4 regions of the Lysinibacillus sp. HST-98 genome follow, and region 1 is predicted to be linked to each of the others. Evidence: predicted binding sites of a transcription regulator. Region 1 holds the regulator's gene; each other region holds the start of a gene.

Region 1 (4,221 bases):
CATGTTTGCTGTACTCTTTGATGACCAAGAAATGATGCTGATTAACCCTAAAATAATCAGTCATTCCCTTAATATGATTTATCTTCCGGAGGGAGAAGGCTGTCTATCTGTAAATCGACCTGTCCCTGGTTTTGTACCGAGATATGAGAGAATTAAAGTCAAAGCTTACGACATCGATGGACATGAAAGCATTGTACAGTTACAGGGCTATGGGGCCATCGTTGTACAGCATGAAATCGATCATTTAAATGGCATCATGTTTTATGACCGAATAAATAAAGAGCACCCTTTCCAACTGCCTAATCATGTTATTATCGAAAGCTTTTCTTCCATTCAGTAGTTTTTTACAGAAAAAAATTAGCAGGAATATTACTTTCCTGCTAATCTTTCTTGGTGCTCTTGGAAACGACGATGTACAGTCGCCTTACTTACCTCAAAGCCTAACCCTCTAAGCGTTATAGAAATTTCTTCAAAGGTAAATCCACGTTTGCGTAGCTTCACAATTTCCTCTACAGGTAGATCTTTTCGCTCCTGCCCCTGAGGATTACCTCGGTTCGATAAATTATTTTCTGGACGATAACCATTTTCTACAGCACGTCGCATACCTCGTCGAATTTTAGCATTATGGATTCTACGCTGATATTCCTCTACGATTGCTAAAATTTCAAGCAGCATCGTATCCATTTCATTTAATTGGACTGGGCCTGCATCACGCATAGAAAAAACATCAGTTGCTGACTTTTGTAATAAATGTAATACAGCCATCCTTGCATTGCCTCGTCCTAAACGAGTTTCATCTTGGACAAAAAGAGCATTAATGTTCTTGTCTTTTATAAAATCAAGCATTTCTAGTAAGCCTTCACGTTCTACATCATAGCCACTATGTTGATCTTTAAACACGCCCTTCACCGCATAGCCTTGCTCTTTAGCATAGCGCAGCAACTCTTCCTGCTGGCGCTCTAATGAGGAGCTTTGTGTTTCTTTTTCAGTGCTTACGCGACAATAGACAACAGCCGATAGTTGATTATTTATCATTGTTCATTTCTCGCAATTTCGATAGTATTGATGGGACTGGCTTGATCACTCACAACAGGAATAACTAGAGATTTTCCCGCTACAATTTTAATATCTGCTAGTTCATTTTCAGTTTTTACAAGCTTTATCCAATCATCAGTACTCATTTTACCACGATATTGCTCGGCTAACGACCACAAGCTATCCCCATGTTCAATTTCAATTTCTGCGTAACTAACTTTTCCTGGATCTGTAATGTAAAGGTATGCTGCAAATAATAAACAAGCTCCTATTAAAATTGAGATATGTGTGTTTTTCTTAAACCATGTCATAATCATTACCCCTTTTTAAGAATGTTTGTTCGGAATGTATGTTCCCATAATAAAGCGAACAAACGTTTTTGTCAAACACTTTTCGAACCTATGTTTGCATACGTGTTCGCATTCTGTTATACTATCAAATAAGAAGATGATTTTAGAAAAAAAGAGGTGAGCACTCATGAAAAAAGTTTCGAAAAGACAAGAGGACATTTTAGCTTTCATTAAGGAAGAGGTACGAGCTAAAGGATATCCACCATCAGTACGCGAAATTGGTGAAGCAGTTGGACTTGCTTCCAGTTCAACTGTTCATGGACATTTAGCTCGATTAGAACAAAAAGGCTTTATTCGTCGAGATCCAACAAAGCCACGTGCAATTGAAATTTTAGAGCCTGAAGAATCCATCCAAAAGCAACAGGTGATCCATGTTCCACTTGTCGGGAAGGTTACAGCTGGTTCTCCAATTACAGCAATTGAAAACATTGAAGAATACTTCCCATTACCCGATACGTACGGCACAAGTGAAGATCAATTGTTCATGCTAGAAATTATGGGAGAATCAATGATTGAAGCTGGGATTTTAGATGGAGATTTAGTCATTGTAAAACAAAAGGCAACAGCTAATAATGGGGATATTGTTGTAGCTATGACAGCTGAAGATGAAGCAACTGTAAAACGTTTCTTTAAAGAGAAAAACCATTTCCGTTTACAGCCTGAAAATTCTTCTATGGAACCTATTATTGTGGATCAAGTTTCTATTTTAGGACAAGTTGTAGGTCTTTACAGACGTGTACATTAACGATTAAAGCAGGTTTTGAGGATTATGTTCCTTTTAAGAGCATGTATCCTCTTTTTTACGCAAAAAAAGAATCCACATCCGATTGGATTCTTTGTACAATGCCTCTTCTAAGCTTCCTTCTTAAATTTTATGCTCGCTTCCACAAAGGCTGAAAATAGCTTTTGGGCACTCTCATCTCCTGCTATGGCTAGTTCCTCAGGATGCCACTGAACAGCCAAGCAAAATGGCATCTCCTCATGAACTACCGCTTCGATAATACCGTCGCTGGATTTTGCTGCTACTTTTAATTTTTCTGCTAACACATTCACCGCTTGATGATGAAATGAATTCACTGCTATCTTCTCTTGTTCAACGATAGTCGCTAATAGATTGTCAGCAATAATCTGTACAGAATGGGTAGCTACAGCTCGACCTGATTGTTGCATATGTTGAAGTAATTTAGTGCTAAAATGATCACTATCAATATCCTGATATAAGGTACCACCTAAAGCAACATTTAGCATTTGAATTCCTCGACAGATCCCGAAAATAGGCATCTTCCGTTGGAATGCGGCTTCAATTAATGCTAACTCGACCGTATCTCGCGCGGGGTGAATTTTCCCAAGCTTTAATGAAGGCTCAGCCCCGAATAGAAATGGGTGCACATCATAACCACCAGATAATAATAAACCGTCTGTAAGGGCTAAAATCTGTGCTGCCTCTTCTTCTACCCCAATTGGAATAATCAATGGAATTCCACCAGCTTCAATGATGCTTTTGCTGTAAGCCACATTTAATCGAGAGGATAAATCATCCTCAACAAAGGCTGTAATACCAATAATCGGTTTCACTTGCTTCCCTCCATATTCCTGAAAATTGAACAATTACCAAAAGCCTAGATACCAATTGATTAATCGATCGCCATAGAAATAAACAATAACTGCGGCCAATGCAATAGATGGCCCAAACGGAATGGGTGTTTTTCTCCCCTGTTTGTTTTTCGATAACATGGTAATCCCGACAATCATACCAATCACTGCAGCTAAAAATAGCGTTAACAGTGTATCAATCGTACCCAGAACGAGACCAATTAAAAAGAATAATTTAATATCGCCTCCACCCATGCCACCGTTCGATAGCACAGCAATGATATATAATATGCCAAAACCAACCACAGCACCCACAAGAGAGTCCCACCACGGTGTTAATGGTGACAGCACTCGTCCAATAGCTAGCAAAGGTAAAAAGAATACTAACACCTTATCTGGAATTAGCATATAGGCTAAATCTGATACAACGATAATAACTAATAAGGAGATAAAAAAGAGGGCTACTATCAATTCTATGCCCCAGCCTAACTGCCCATAAGCAAAGGCAAATAATACACCTGTCATTAATTCTATGACTGGGTAAACCCAAGAAATTTTATTGCCACAACCACGACATTTTCCTCCTAACAATACATAAGACAAAACTGGTACTAAATCAAGCGCCGTCAGTCGTCTCTGACATTTTGGACAATGTGAAGGAGGATGTACAATCGACTCCTTCTGTGGTACACGTAAGCCAACTACATTATAAAAAGAGCCAAAGACAAGTCCAAATAAAAAAATAAAGATCGTATAAGCCATTTCCAATTTTATGTCCTCCTAAACCAATAGGCGCCCATACAAATGCAGTATGGTGCGCCTATCAATAAAGTTATTGTTGTTCTTCGTAATAGAACGTTGTCACTTGCACTGTTGCCTTTAACGTAAGATCTGCATCTTTCTCAAGCTGTGCCTGCTCTCCAGGCAATTTAAATTCAATCTTATCGGTTTTCATGACACGCTCTAATTGTTCAACCTCCTGTAAAAAGCTTTCAAGAGAATTAAAATCAAGCGCACCCACCTCTAATATAAAAGTAACAAGCTTTAAATTAGTTGGTAAAGAGTCCTCCGAAAGAGAGGCAATCGGTGTAATACTCTCCTTGTTCTCCTGATCACCATTGACCTCTGCTTCAGCCTGCTCCAACATATTAAGATCATTCGATACATCTGAAGGTGTCACAGTGCCGTCCTCACCTTGAACAGTTAAAGACAGTATACGAGTTCCTGTCACCTCTTCAATCTC
Region 2 (4,221 bases), on a different contig from region 1:
CATTCTCTTCTGCTTCAACTAAAGCTTTTTCAATAATGTTTGTAATAAATGCATGCTCTAATGCTTCCGCCTCAGGAATTGGATTTGCGATGACAGCGCCACCTTTTAAGCCTAATTGCCATTTCGCAGATAGCATTGCTGCAATTTCTTCTGGCGTATCTAATTGGAAGTTTACATCAAATCCACTTTGACGTGTGTAGAATGCAGGTAATTCATCCGTACCATAACCAACCACTGGCACACCTTTTGTTTCAAGATATTCTAATGTAAGACCGATGTCTAAAATAGATTTTGCACCCGCACAGATAACGGCAACATTTGTTTGTGCTAATTCTTCTAAATCAGCAGAGACATCCATTGTTGTTTCCGCACCACGGTGTACACCACCAATACCACCTGTAACAAAGATTTCAATACCAGCAAGCTCTGCACAGATCATTGTCGCTGCAACTGTTGTAGCACCTAATTTTTTCGTTGCTAGTAAGTAGCCTAAGTCACGACGTGAAGCTTTTGCAACACCTTGAGCATTACCGAACATTTCAAGCTCTTCATCTGATAGACCTATTTTAATTTTTCCATCAATTAATGCAATTGTTGCTGGGACTGCACCATTATCGCGAATAATTTGCTCAACTTCACGCGCAGTTTGCACGTTTTGTGGGTATGGCATACCGTGTGAAATAATTGTTGATTCTAATGCAACGATTGGTAGACCTTTTGCTTGTCCTGCTTTTACTTCTTCTGATAATACGATGAAATCTTTCATGTTGTTATTCCTCCATTTCATTTTTCAACAAATCTACTGATAATTCAGGTCTTACTGTATAAGGAGATGCCAATGTATTTTTTGCATTGGTTAATCCAGCATCAATACATGTCTCAAAAGATTGTCCAGTCAGCCAACTGTGTATGACAGCGCTGACAAAGGCATCTCCTGCTCCTGTCACATCTTCAATTTTGTCAATTACTTTAGCGGCAAAATGACGAGGGGCAATCGTTGTAGACGCTGCATAAACGCCCTTGCTGCCAGCCGTGATAATGACATGCTCCGCACCTAATTGTAGGAGCTGTTGTAAAGCTTTTTCATAATGGGTAGCGTTTTCAATTTTATGTCCAACAATCGTTTCTGCTTCATCTGTGTTACAAATAAACCAAGTTACGCCTTGTAATGTTTCAGGTAGTCGATTCATTTTGGGCGAAGATACTGGCACAATGACAAGTGGAATATCACGAGCAATGGCTACTTGCTGAATATACGCTACGGTTTCTTTTGGGCAGTTTAAATCCAAAATAAAACAGCCCGCGTTTACAAGCATTGTTTCATGTTTTTTCAACAAGCTAGGTAACAGAAGGTCGTAAACCTCCATATTTGCTACAGCTAGTGCTAGCTCACCTTGTTCATCCATGATGGCAGTATAAGAGCCTGTAGTAGCATCTGCAAGCTGCTCTACATAACGTAGATTCATAAAGGATTCCGAAGCCTCTTGGATCACTTGCCAATCAGCATCCTTACCTGCCGTTGTCAGTAACGTCACTTGGTGGTTTAATCTGCCTAAGTTTTCAGCAATATTTCGACCAACGCCACCTACACTAAAGGAAGAACTGGCAGGGTTAGATGTTCCAAATTGAACATTGCCCTTGACATGGAATTTTCGGTCTAAATTAGCTCCACCGATGCAAATAATTTCATTTTCTTCGGGTAATATATAAGCACGACCTACAATTTTTCCTTGCTTCGTTAAACTAGACACTAAATTAGCAAGCACAGGACGCGACAGATTCATTGCATCTGCCATTTCTTGCTGAGACATAAACGGATTCTGGCGAATTAAAGCAAGCACCGCCTGTTCTCTTTCATTCATAGCATCACCTTTTATTATATTTGTTTATATTATAAACTTTTGTTTGTGTTATGTCAAAAGATTCTTTATTAAAAAAGTTGAACCTCATCTTACGAAGGTTCAACTTATATTTGTTTATGCTTGCTGAGGTGTTTGTTTTTTAACAATGATAACGAATAAGCTGGCCATTGCACAAAACATTCCTGCAAGGAAAAAAGCCCATGTATAAGAATTAAAAAATTTATAAATTAACCCGCCACCATACGCAGCAACCGCTGCTCCTGCTTGATGTGAAGCAAATATCCAGCCGTAGATAATACTGCTTTTTTGCGTACCAAAAATTTGTCGTGTCATACTGATGGTTGGCGGCACTGTAGCAATCCAATCTAGTCCGTAAAAAATCGTGAAAATCGTTAATAAAACAAATGATCCTTGTGCGAGTGCATAAGGGAGCAATAATAGAGATGCGCCTCTTAACAGGTAATACCAAAACAATAACCACCGATTATCGAAGCGATCAGATAACCAGCCAGACGCAGTTGTACCTAATAAATTAAAAATGCCCATAAAAGAAAGAAATGATGCGGCAGTGACTAAAGGAACGCCAAAGCTAATACAATAAGAAACAAAATGAGTACCAATTAATCCGCTTGTCGATAGCCCACAAATAAAAAAGCTACCTGCTAAGAGCCAAAATGCTTTAACCTTAATCGCCTCAAGTAAACCTTTAAAAGCCATCGCTATTGGATTCTTCTTTTGCTGTATTGGTTGTTCCTCTATAGCCTCCTCTTGTCCATAAGGAGTTAACCCCATATCCTGAGGTCTATTTTTTATAAAAAGCGCAATCATGAAAAACATTATGATACTAAGGAGTAGCATTAATGTGATAGCCCATCGCCAAGAATAGTGTTCAATAATGATAGCTAGAACTGGTAATAAAATTAACTGACCCGTGGCTGTACTTGCCGTTAAAATACCAACCGCTAATCCTCTGCGTTTTACAAACCAATGATTCGCCACATATGGGCTAAGGACAGTTAAAAAGAGACTTGCTCCAAGACCAATAATGCCCCCCCAAATAATGATTAGCTGCCAGGATTCACTCATCAAAAATGTTAAAGTCATTCCTAATACTAAAGTTGCCATAGCACCTAGCATCATTTTCTTTAGGCCTATGACTTCAAGCAACGCAGCCATAAATGGTCCAGATATGCCATATAAAAACAAACTTACAGCAAAAGCTAAAGCAATGGTTGAACGATCCCAGTGAAATTCTTTTTCAAGAGGATCGATAAACACGCCAGATGATGACATTGTAATTCCTGCGACAATTATCGAGAAAAATGTGACGATTAAAATAAACCAACTATAATGAACACGCTTCACCTCAACACCTTCTTTTCTTTGATAGACTATAAAACATGTATATACATGTTTTAGTCTGCTTATTTCATTTATATGTATATACATGTATAATCATAGTAATCGTTCATAAAGCTGTCAAGAAGGAAATTCTAGTTATTGGGTGTATACTTATAATGAGTAGAATCCCCTTAAAGGAGTACTGTCGATGAAGAATCAACTTAAAAATATTGATTATACACAAATTTGTGTTTGTGCAAACCTTAGAAAAAAAACAAGGGTTGTCACACAATTATATGATAAGCTGCTACAGCCTACAGGTTTAAAAGTTACACAATATTCGATGCTTGCACATATCGACCTTCAACAAGCTGTCTCAATCAGCCGTTTAGGTGAAATTTTACAACTCGATCAAACCACTGTAACACGTAATATTAATCTATTAAAGCAACATGGCTATGTTGAATTAAAACGAGATACAAAGGATGCTCGCACAAAAAAAATTACGCTCACTGAAAAAGGATTAGAAAAGTTGCATGAAGCCGCACCTATTTGGCAAGGCATTCAAGATAGAATTATCGAGGATATTGGAACCGAAAAATACGCAGATTTCTACGATACATTGCGAACAATGCAAAAAATTATTCAAGCCTATGACGAAGTATAAAAAAAGCGCCTACAGTGTAGGGCGCTTTTTCAATGCTTTTAATATTGAATAAGTGTTTTAATATTTAAATCGCCAAGCTTTTCGCGACCATTTAATTCTAAAAGTTCAATTAGGAATGCACAGCCTACTACCTGACCACCTAATTGTTCCACTAAACGCACTGTTGCTTCAACTGTTCCACCAGTTGCTAGTAAATCATCACAGATTAAAACTTTTTGACCAGGCTTAATTGCATCATGATGCATTGTTAACGTATCTTTACCATATTCAAGACCGTAGTCTGCACTAATTACCTCACGTGGTAATTTACCAGGTTTACGAACAGGGGCAAAGCCTATTTCAAGTGCATAG
Region 3 (4,221 bases), 100 kb from region 1:
GAAGAAACACCAACTGATGAAGATGACACGGATCAAACAGAAGAGATGAAGCAAACAATTTCCGCAGGTACTGTTGAAGCAGATGGTGCGACAACATCTTATACGTTAACAGGTACGGATACAATGAAACTGAAAATCGAAGTATCAGGCCCAACATTTGTTGGTATTCGCAATCAACAGCAACAAGAAATATTAACAGATACACGCGTCTACAATGCTGGGGAAGTAGTTGAATTTGACGCTTCAACACAAAACTATGTTCGTATTCGTCTCGGTAATTCAACGCAAGCTAAAATCTATATTAATGACGAACTTTTAACGTATGCACAACAAATTGTAACGCAAAATATCGTCATCAATTTCAATAAAGAACAGTAGTCATCACATGATGACTACTTTCTTTCATCATGAAAGGTGTTAGAAAAATGAACATTCCAAATAAAATTACCATCTCTCGAATCTTGCTTATTCCATTCTTTGTCATTGTTATGATGTTTGATTTTGGCTGGGGAACATTATCACTTTTTGGTGCAGAGATGCCAATTCATCATTTTATAGGTGCACTTATTTTTATCTTTGCTTCAACAACCGATTGGGTGGATGGTTATTACGCACGTAAGTATAATCTTGTAACGACATTTGGGAAATTTTTAGATCCCTTAGCTGACAAGTTACTTGTCTCAGCAGCCTTTATTTTAATGGTCGAGCTTAAGATGGCACCTGCTTGGGTAATTATCATTATTATTAGTCGTGAATTTGCTGTAACGGGTTTACGTTTGATTTTGGCAGGTGGAGGAGAAGTCGTAGCTGCCAATCAGCTTGGTAAAATTAAAACTTGGGCACAAATTGTAGCGATTGCTGCTGCTCTTTTACACAATACAATCTTTACATTGGTTGGTATTCCATTTGATACAATCATGCTCTATGTTGCATTGTTCTTTACACTTTGGTCAGGGTGGGATTATTTCTATCTAAATCGACGTGTATTACTTGAGTCTAAATAAGAAAGGTCTTGGGGTTCATGAATGCTGAAATTCTTGCGGTTGGCTCAGAACTATTATTAGGTCAAATTACAAATACAAATGCGAGATTTATCTCAAGCCAGCTATCCGAGCTTGGCATCAACGTTTTTTATCATACCGTAGTAGGCGATAATGCAAAGCGATTAGAACAAGCTATCGAAGTGGCAGAGTCTCGTGCAGATCTCATTATTTTTTCGGGAGGACTTGGTCCAACAAAAGATGATTTAACGAAGGAAACGATTGCACGTCATCTTGGTGTTTCTCTTGAGTTTGATGAAGTAGCATTGACGTATATTGAGCAATTTTTTGCTAAACGAGGACGTCCAATGACGGAAAATAACCGTAAACAGGCATTAATTTTAGCTGGGAGTGAAGTATTAGCTAATCACCATGGAATGGCTCCAGGTATGATCTTCACAAAAAATGATCGCACTTATATGTTATTACCAGGACCTCCAAAAGAGTTAGAACCAATGTTTCAATTTGAGGCTAAACCTAAACTTGCTGCGATGCTTAATGATGGAGGGATCATTGCATCACATGTTATGCGATTTTATGGAATTGGTGAGGCCGAGCTTGAAGTACAAGTTCAAAATATTTTAGATGCACAAACCAATCCAACAGTTGCTCCACTTGCTTCTGATGGTGAGGTAACATTACGCGTAACAGCTAAAGCAGCAACAGAGCAGCAAGCTAGGCAGCTTATTAAGGCAAAGGTTGCAGAAATCCAAGCCCTTGTTGGTGATTATCAATATGGTATAGATGATGATTCCCTTGCCTCAAAAACGGTAGAAATGCTACTGGATAATGAGCTAACAATTGCGGCTGCAGAAAGTTTAACTGCTGGTTTATTTCAATCTGAGCTTGCGGAAATTCCTGGGGTAGGCAATGCGCTTATAGGAGGCGTTGTTACCTATGCAGCAGATGCGAAAGTAAAACAGCTAGGCATTTCACAAGAATTAATTGATACACATGGTGTTGTGAGTGCTGAATGTGCAGCGGCAATGGCAAGTGCTGTTCGTGAGAAATTTGCTACAAATATTGGGATTGGCCTTACAGGAGAAGCAGGTCCCACTGCGCATGATCATCAGCCAGTAGGTACGGTTTGGATTGGTATTGCCATAAATGATGAGGAGCCGCTTACATATTTACTTCATTTATCAGGCATGCGTAATACGAATCGACTTCGTGCGGTGAAATTTACATGCCATTATTTAATGCAGCTTTTAGAAGAACGTGGCTACACAAAACGTTATTAAAATAGAGTAAAACATAGGAATTTGGGTAGAGGAAAACTATCCAAATTTTTATTTTGAAGAAAAAACGAATAAATGTTCGCTTTTTTCTTGCGCGTTTTCTCAAAAACAAGTATAGTAGAGATAGATAAAAACAGTGAACAGTTTTCGAAGGAGGAAAATGAATGAGTGATCGTAAAGCAGCCTTAGAACAGGCTCTAAAACAAATTGAGAAGAATTTTGGTAAAGGTTCCATCATGAAACTTGGTGAAAAAACCGATTTAGAAATTGCAACATCTTCAAGTGGGTCACTAGCACTTGATGCTGCATTAGGAGTGGGTGGATATCCACGTGGACGTATTATTGAAGTATACGGTCCCGAATCGTCTGGTAAAACAACAGTTGCTCTACATGCCATTGCTGAAGTACAGGCATCAGGTGGACAAGCAGCATTTATCGATGCGGAGCATGCATTAGATCCAATCTATGCTCAAAAATTAGGTGTGAATATTGATGAGCTATTATTATCACAGCCCGACACAGGTGAGCAAGCACTTGAAATTGCAGAAGCATTAGTGCGTAGTGGAGCTATTGATATTATTGTTATTGACTCGGTTGCTGCCTTAGTGCCAAAAGCTGAAATTGAAGGGGATATGGGTGACTCTCATGTCGGCTTACAAGCTCGTCTAATGTCTCAAGCTTTACGTAAACTTTCAGGTGCGATTAATAAATCAAAAACGATTGCTATTTTCATTAACCAAATTCGTGAAAAAATTGGTGTCATGTTTGGTAATCCAGAAACAACACCAGGTGGACGTGCGCTTAAATTCTACAGCTCTGTCCGTTTAGAAGTGCGTCGCGCAGAAGCTATTAAGCAAGGTAATGATATTGTTGGTAACCGTACTAAAATTAAAATTGTAAAAAATAAAGTAGCACCACCATTCCGTACAGCTGAAGTAGATATTATGTATGGAGAAGGGATTTCTAAAGAAGGCGAGACAGTCGATTTAGGCGTGGAATTAGACATTGTGCAAAAAAGCGGTTCTTGGTATGCATATGGCGATGAGCGCTTAGGTCAAGGACGAGAAAATGCTAAACAGTATTTAAAAGAAAATACTGCTGTCCTAGAAGACATAGCAAATAAAATCCGAGCTTCTTATGGTATTGCGGCTTCTTCTTATACAATTGCTGCCCATGATGATGAAGAAGAGATGGATGAAGAATTAATGTTACTTCTGGAAGAAGAATAATTAATGATTGCATTGTTCCCACTTTATTGAGGGGGCAATGCATTTTTTTGTCTATATTCTTAAATTTTTACACATAATAAGAGAGAGGCTATGTGTTTATTTCTTATGTACTGTTTTTTTATTAATTGTATTGAACATGAAAAAGTTTCTAGTGAAATAGTAATAGGGAAAAAATTCACTGAATGGATAGGACTTACTTTTTTTGGCTTAGATGGCGAACAGACGCCTGACTATCCTTGACAGAGCTTGAGGCTAGCTATACAATTAAATATGTATAATTTCTGAATTATGACTTTAAATAGGCAGTACATTTTATCCTCATTTAGCAAATGTTTTATAGTGAAATATCCTTTAAAATGGATGTCTAAACGCCTACTGGATGAAGATAATGCCTTTGGCCAATGAAACGGGTTTTGCATAAATTCTCCCAAAATCTGGTGCATTTTAGCTAAGGCGACATAGATGTATGCGCCGACTGAAACTGTAATACCCAAATAGCAAGAGGAGGTGTTCATATGGATGGAATTACTATCATCTCCGCTTTGCTTGGACTCATCGTTGGTGCCGCTGTTAGCTATATCTACATGAAAAAAGTGAATGACTCAAAAATCACTGGTGCTAAACATGTCGCTGAAACAATCGTTGAAGAAGGAAAACGAGAAGCGGAGGCAATGAAGAAAGAAGCACTACTTGAAGCCAAAGATGAAACTCACA
Region 4 (4,221 bases), on a different contig from region 1:
GCAACAGGTGCAGGTGGTCAGCATATTAATACGACAGATTCTGCCGTTCGTATTACGCATATTCCTACTGGTACGATCGTACAATGTCAAGCTGAGCGTTCACAGATTAAAAACCGTGAAAAAGCGATGACGATGTTAAAAGGGAAACTATATCAATTAGAACTTGATAAACAGCAGGCGCAATTAGATGAAATACGCGGTGAGCAAAAAGAAATAGGCTGGGGCTCCCAAATTCGTTCGTATGTCTTCCACCCATACTCGATGGTGAAGGATCATCGTACAAATGAAGAAACAGGTAATGTGGGTGCAGTAATGGATGGCGATTTAGATCCATTTATTAATGCCTATTTACGTTCAAAAATAAATTAATACCCAGATTCCCCAAGAGTGAGATGCTCTTGGGGAATTTTTGTTAAAAGGGTGGATGATAGGGTGCATCTTGACTAAGCTGTTTACGTTCACTCATGTAGTATTTATACAGCATAGAAGCGTTAAGAAATTGTTTACTAATGGATGCATATCGGATAGGTAGTTCGATTTGTTTATTATTTTTTAATGTTACAATACACCCCATTTCACTAGGTGTAATATTAATAATTGCATGAAGCCCTATCCATATATTGTGAATGGAGCTGGGTGAATAAGTTGGAAGAAAAATACAGGGATAACCATAATCAAAGGCCACGACGATTGGTAGCTTGTGTTGATTGCCGAAAAAACGTTTAGCCGATTGTTTTGCGGCTTCATAAGTTGATCCTAATGAGAGACAGGATTTTCGAAGGACATGCATCGGTTTGCGTGTAACAATCAGCTCATTATGCTTATCAATCACATGCGTGAAGACTTTGGAGTCATGCTGAATGGGTTGCAGCAAATAAGTATTGAATGACATTAAGTAGCCGTTTACAAAGTTTGTTGTCATATAGGGAGTGCCTCCTTTTTTCTAGTGATAACGGTAGTGTAAAACAGAATATGACTTTCTTAAATTCGATGAAATAGTTGAAAATCGTTCAGAAAAGAACGAAATGCTTAGAGAATTTGCTCTAAATATCAATTGATTAATAGCTAATCCAAGATATTTTCGAATCGTAAGCATTGCTTTTTAATTTCAATTTTCATATAATTTAGAAAAGGATCGAGGTGAGATCGTTGGATAAATATTATTCGTATACAGATTTTCTGAAAGCCGTTGGTCAGTCGAAAAAAGTTGATGAGGCAGAGAAATTATTAAACGAGATTTATTTAGATTTATTTTTAAATCGTATCCAGCGTATGCATCGGCAAGAGCAGCTCATGGTTCTGATTGATAGAGCACTTGATGAAAAAGATGAAAACGCATTTTATCAATACGCATCCGAACTAACTTCCTTACAGCAAACAGAAGATGAATCATATTGACCAACCCGCTCTCCATATCTATTGGAGAGTGGGATTTTTTTGATTTTGAAAATAGTTGCATTGGATGTGAGGAGTGTATGTTTTGGTTAGAAAAAGTGGTTTTGCTTATAGAATGGGGAAAGTCATTTAAAAAGTTTGAGACGCTGTTTATAAAAAAGTGAGTGCCGCTCCGATAAAGTAGAGTCCGCTCATAAAAAGAAGAGAGCCGCTCCAAAGGGAAGTGACCCTGCTCATAAAAGAAGGAGAGCCGCTCCAAAAGTACAGAGCCCGGCTCGTGAGAGAGTGTGAGCTGCACATAAAGCAAAACAGGAAATCTCATCCATCGATGAAGCTTGAAAACCTAATAAAACGGCTATTATAAGAGTAATAAGTTAAATTGACCGTATTGTTATGTAATAAAAATTTTAGAGATGAAAAAAAATTTTACAAACATTCGTTCGTTAAATGTTCGAAATTTTAATATTGCTATGCTAAAATATATGTACAAATTGGAAGGAAAGGACGGGGACATGAGTGCAAACATTTGATTTACAAGCGCCATATCAGCCTAACGGGGATCAGCCACAGGCCATTGCGGAATTAGTGGAGGGTGTGAAAGCAGGCAAACGTCATCAAACATTGCTTGGTGCTACTGGAACAGGTAAGACGTTTACCATTTCGAATGTCATCCAGCAAGTCAAAAAACCAACACTAATCATGGCACACAATAAAACACTAGCTGGCCAGTTGTATAGTGAATTCAAAGAATTCTTCCCGAATAACGCCGTTGAATATTTTGTCAGCTACTATGATTACTACCAACCAGAAGCTTATGTACCGCAGACAGATACCTATATAGAAAAAGACTCTAGCATTAACGATGAAATTGATAAGCTGCGTCACTCTGCTACTTCTGCATTGTTTGAGCGTGAGGATGTCATTATTATTGCATCTGTGTCCTGCATTTATGGTTTAGGTTCTCCCGAAGAATATCGAGAAATGGTTGTTTCCATTCGTACAGGTATGGAAATTGAACGTAATCAGCTTTTACGCAAGCTTGTGGACGTTCAGTATGAGCGAAATGATGTTAGTTTTACTCGCGGAACATTTCGGGTACGTGGAGATGTAGTGGAAATCTTCCCAGCCTCTCGTGATGAGCATTGTATTCGTGTGGAATTTTTTGGTGATGAAATCGATCGCATTCGTGAGGTAGATGCACTAACGGGAGAGATTTTATCGGATAGAGAGCATGTTGCTATTTTCCCAGCATCCCACTTCGTTACACGAGAAGAGAAAATGCGTAAAGCGATTGAAAATATAGAAAAAGAATTAGAGGAACGACTTGCATTATTACGTGCAGAAGATAAATTACTAGAGGCACAACGTTTAGAACAACGTACACGTTATGACTTAGAGATGATGCGTGAAATGGGCTTTTGCTCTGGGATTGAAAACTATTCACGTCATTTAACATTGCGTGAAGCAGGTGCTACTCCATATACGTTGCTAGATTACTTCCCAGAAGATTTTTTACTTGTGGTTGATGAAAGTCACGTAACTCTTCCACAGGTTCGAGGAATGTACAATGGTGACCAAGCGCGTAAAGGTGTGCTCGTAGAACACGGCTTCCGCTTGCCATCAGCACTTGATAACCGTCCTTTGCGTTTTGAAGAGTATGAAAACCGTGTACATCAAGCAATTTATGTATCAGCCACACCTGGTCCATATGAGCTGGAGCATACACCAGAAATGGTAGAGCAAATTATCCGACCAACTGGATTATTAGATCCATTAATCGACGTACGTCCTATTGAAGGGCAAATCGATAATTTAATTGATGAAATACAAGATCGAATTGCGCGTGATGAGCGAGTTTTAGTGACAACGCTAACGAAGAAAATGTCCGAGGATTTATCGGCCTACTTGAAGGAAATGGGCTTAAAAGTAGAATACCTACATTCAGAAATTAAGACACTAGAGCGTATTGAAATTATCCGTGAGCTACGCAAAGGAACGTATGATGTGCTAATTGGTATTAATTTATTGCGTGAAGGTCTTGATATTCCTGAGGTGTCCCTTGTGGCGATTCTAGATGCTGATAAAGAAGGATTTTTACGTTCAGAGCGTTCTTTGATTCAAACTATTGGTCGTGCTGCTCGTAATGCGAATGGTCATGTCATTATGTATGCAGACCATGTAACAGACTCGATGAAAAAGGCGATTGATGAAACGAAACGTCGTCGTGCTTTACAAATGGCTTATAACGAGGAGCATGGTATAACACCTCAAACGATCATTAAGAAAATCCCAGATGTGATTCGTGCAACACAAGTAGCAGAAGAAGAGGAATCCTATGTAACAAAGGCAACAAAAGGCAAAAAGCTGACAAAGGCGGAAAGAGAACAGCTTGTGGCTTCTCTAGAAGTCGAAATGAAGGAAGCAGCAAAAGCGCTTGATTTTGAACGTGCGGCTGAGTTACGAGATACAATATTTGAATTGAAGGTAGAAGGGTGAATGACTTGTGAAAAATACTGAAATCGTCGTGCAAGGTGCACGTGCTCATAATTTAAAAAATATTAATGTCACAATTCCGCGTGACCAATTAGTCGTTTTAACAGGATTATCGGGCTCTGGAAAGTCTTCTCTAGCATTTGACACAATTTATGCGGAGGGCCAGCGTCGTTACGTTGAGTCCCTTTCCGCGTATGCCCGTCAATTTCTTGGACAAATGGATAAGCCAGATGTCGATGCGATAGAAGGTTTATCCCCTGCTATTTCCATTGACCAAAAAACAACAAGTCGTAACCCACGATCTACTGTTGGTACGGTAACGGAAATTTATGA

The links. Region 1 encodes LexA, which represses DNA repair genes until DNA is damaged. Its sites were predicted from a motif close to CGAACATATGTTCG; they were not measured.
Region 2: a site for LexA is predicted at 1,895-1,908, ahead of JIN86_RS03735 (carbohydrate kinase). Genes of this name have one in related genera too.
Region 3: a site for LexA is predicted at 2,347-2,360, ahead of recA (recombinase RecA). Genes of this name have one in related genera too.
Region 4: a site for LexA is predicted at 1,825-1,838, ahead of uvrB (excinuclease ABC subunit UvrB). Genes of this name have one in related genera too.

The regions. Positions count from the first base shown of each region.
Region 1 covers NZ_JAENHX010000002.1:358,546-362,766, forward strand. Annotated here, with positions in the region: gene def (peptide deformylase) at 1-340, shown strand, start outside; gene JIN86_RS07450 (YneB family resolvase-like protein) at 370-1,035, opposite strand; gene yneA (cell division suppressor protein YneA) at 1,032-1,346, opposite strand; gene lexA (transcriptional repressor LexA) at 1,513-2,130, shown strand; gene JIN86_RS07465 (gamma-glutamyl-gamma-aminobutyrate hydrolase family protein) at 2,238-2,960, opposite strand; gene JIN86_RS07470 (prepilin peptidase) at 2,994-3,746, opposite strand; gene JIN86_RS07475 (hypothetical protein) at 3,811-4,221, opposite strand, start outside.
Region 2 covers NZ_JAENHX010000001.1:739,575-743,795, forward strand. Annotated here, with positions in the region: gene JIN86_RS03730 (pseudouridine-5'-phosphate glycosidase) at 1-766, opposite strand, end outside; gene JIN86_RS03735 (carbohydrate kinase) at 771-1,862, opposite strand; gene JIN86_RS03740 (MFS transporter) at 1,977-3,227, opposite strand; gene JIN86_RS03745 (MarR family winged helix-turn-helix transcriptional regulator) at 3,412-3,870, shown strand; gene JIN86_RS03750 (adenine phosphoribosyltransferase) at 3,909-4,221, opposite strand, start outside.
Region 3 covers NZ_JAENHX010000002.1:459,330-463,550, reverse strand. Annotated here, with positions in the region: gene JIN86_RS07940 (helix-turn-helix domain-containing protein) at 1-378, shown strand, start outside; gene pgsA (CDP-diacylglycerol--glycerol-3-phosphate 3-phosphatidyltransferase) at 426-1,004, shown strand; gene JIN86_RS07930 (competence/damage-inducible protein A) at 1,022-2,281, shown strand; gene recA (recombinase RecA) at 2,443-3,507, shown strand; gene rny (ribonuclease Y) at 4,023-4,221, shown strand, end outside.
Region 4 covers NZ_JAENHX010000004.1:57,368-61,588, reverse strand. Annotated here, with positions in the region: one part of gene prfB (peptide chain release factor 2) at 1-369, shown strand, start outside; gene JIN86_RS11250 (competence protein ComK) at 413-922, opposite strand; gene JIN86_RS11245 (IDEAL domain-containing protein) at 1,150-1,398, shown strand; gene uvrB (excinuclease ABC subunit UvrB) at 1,912-3,891, shown strand; gene uvrA (excinuclease ABC subunit UvrA) at 3,899-4,221, shown strand, end outside.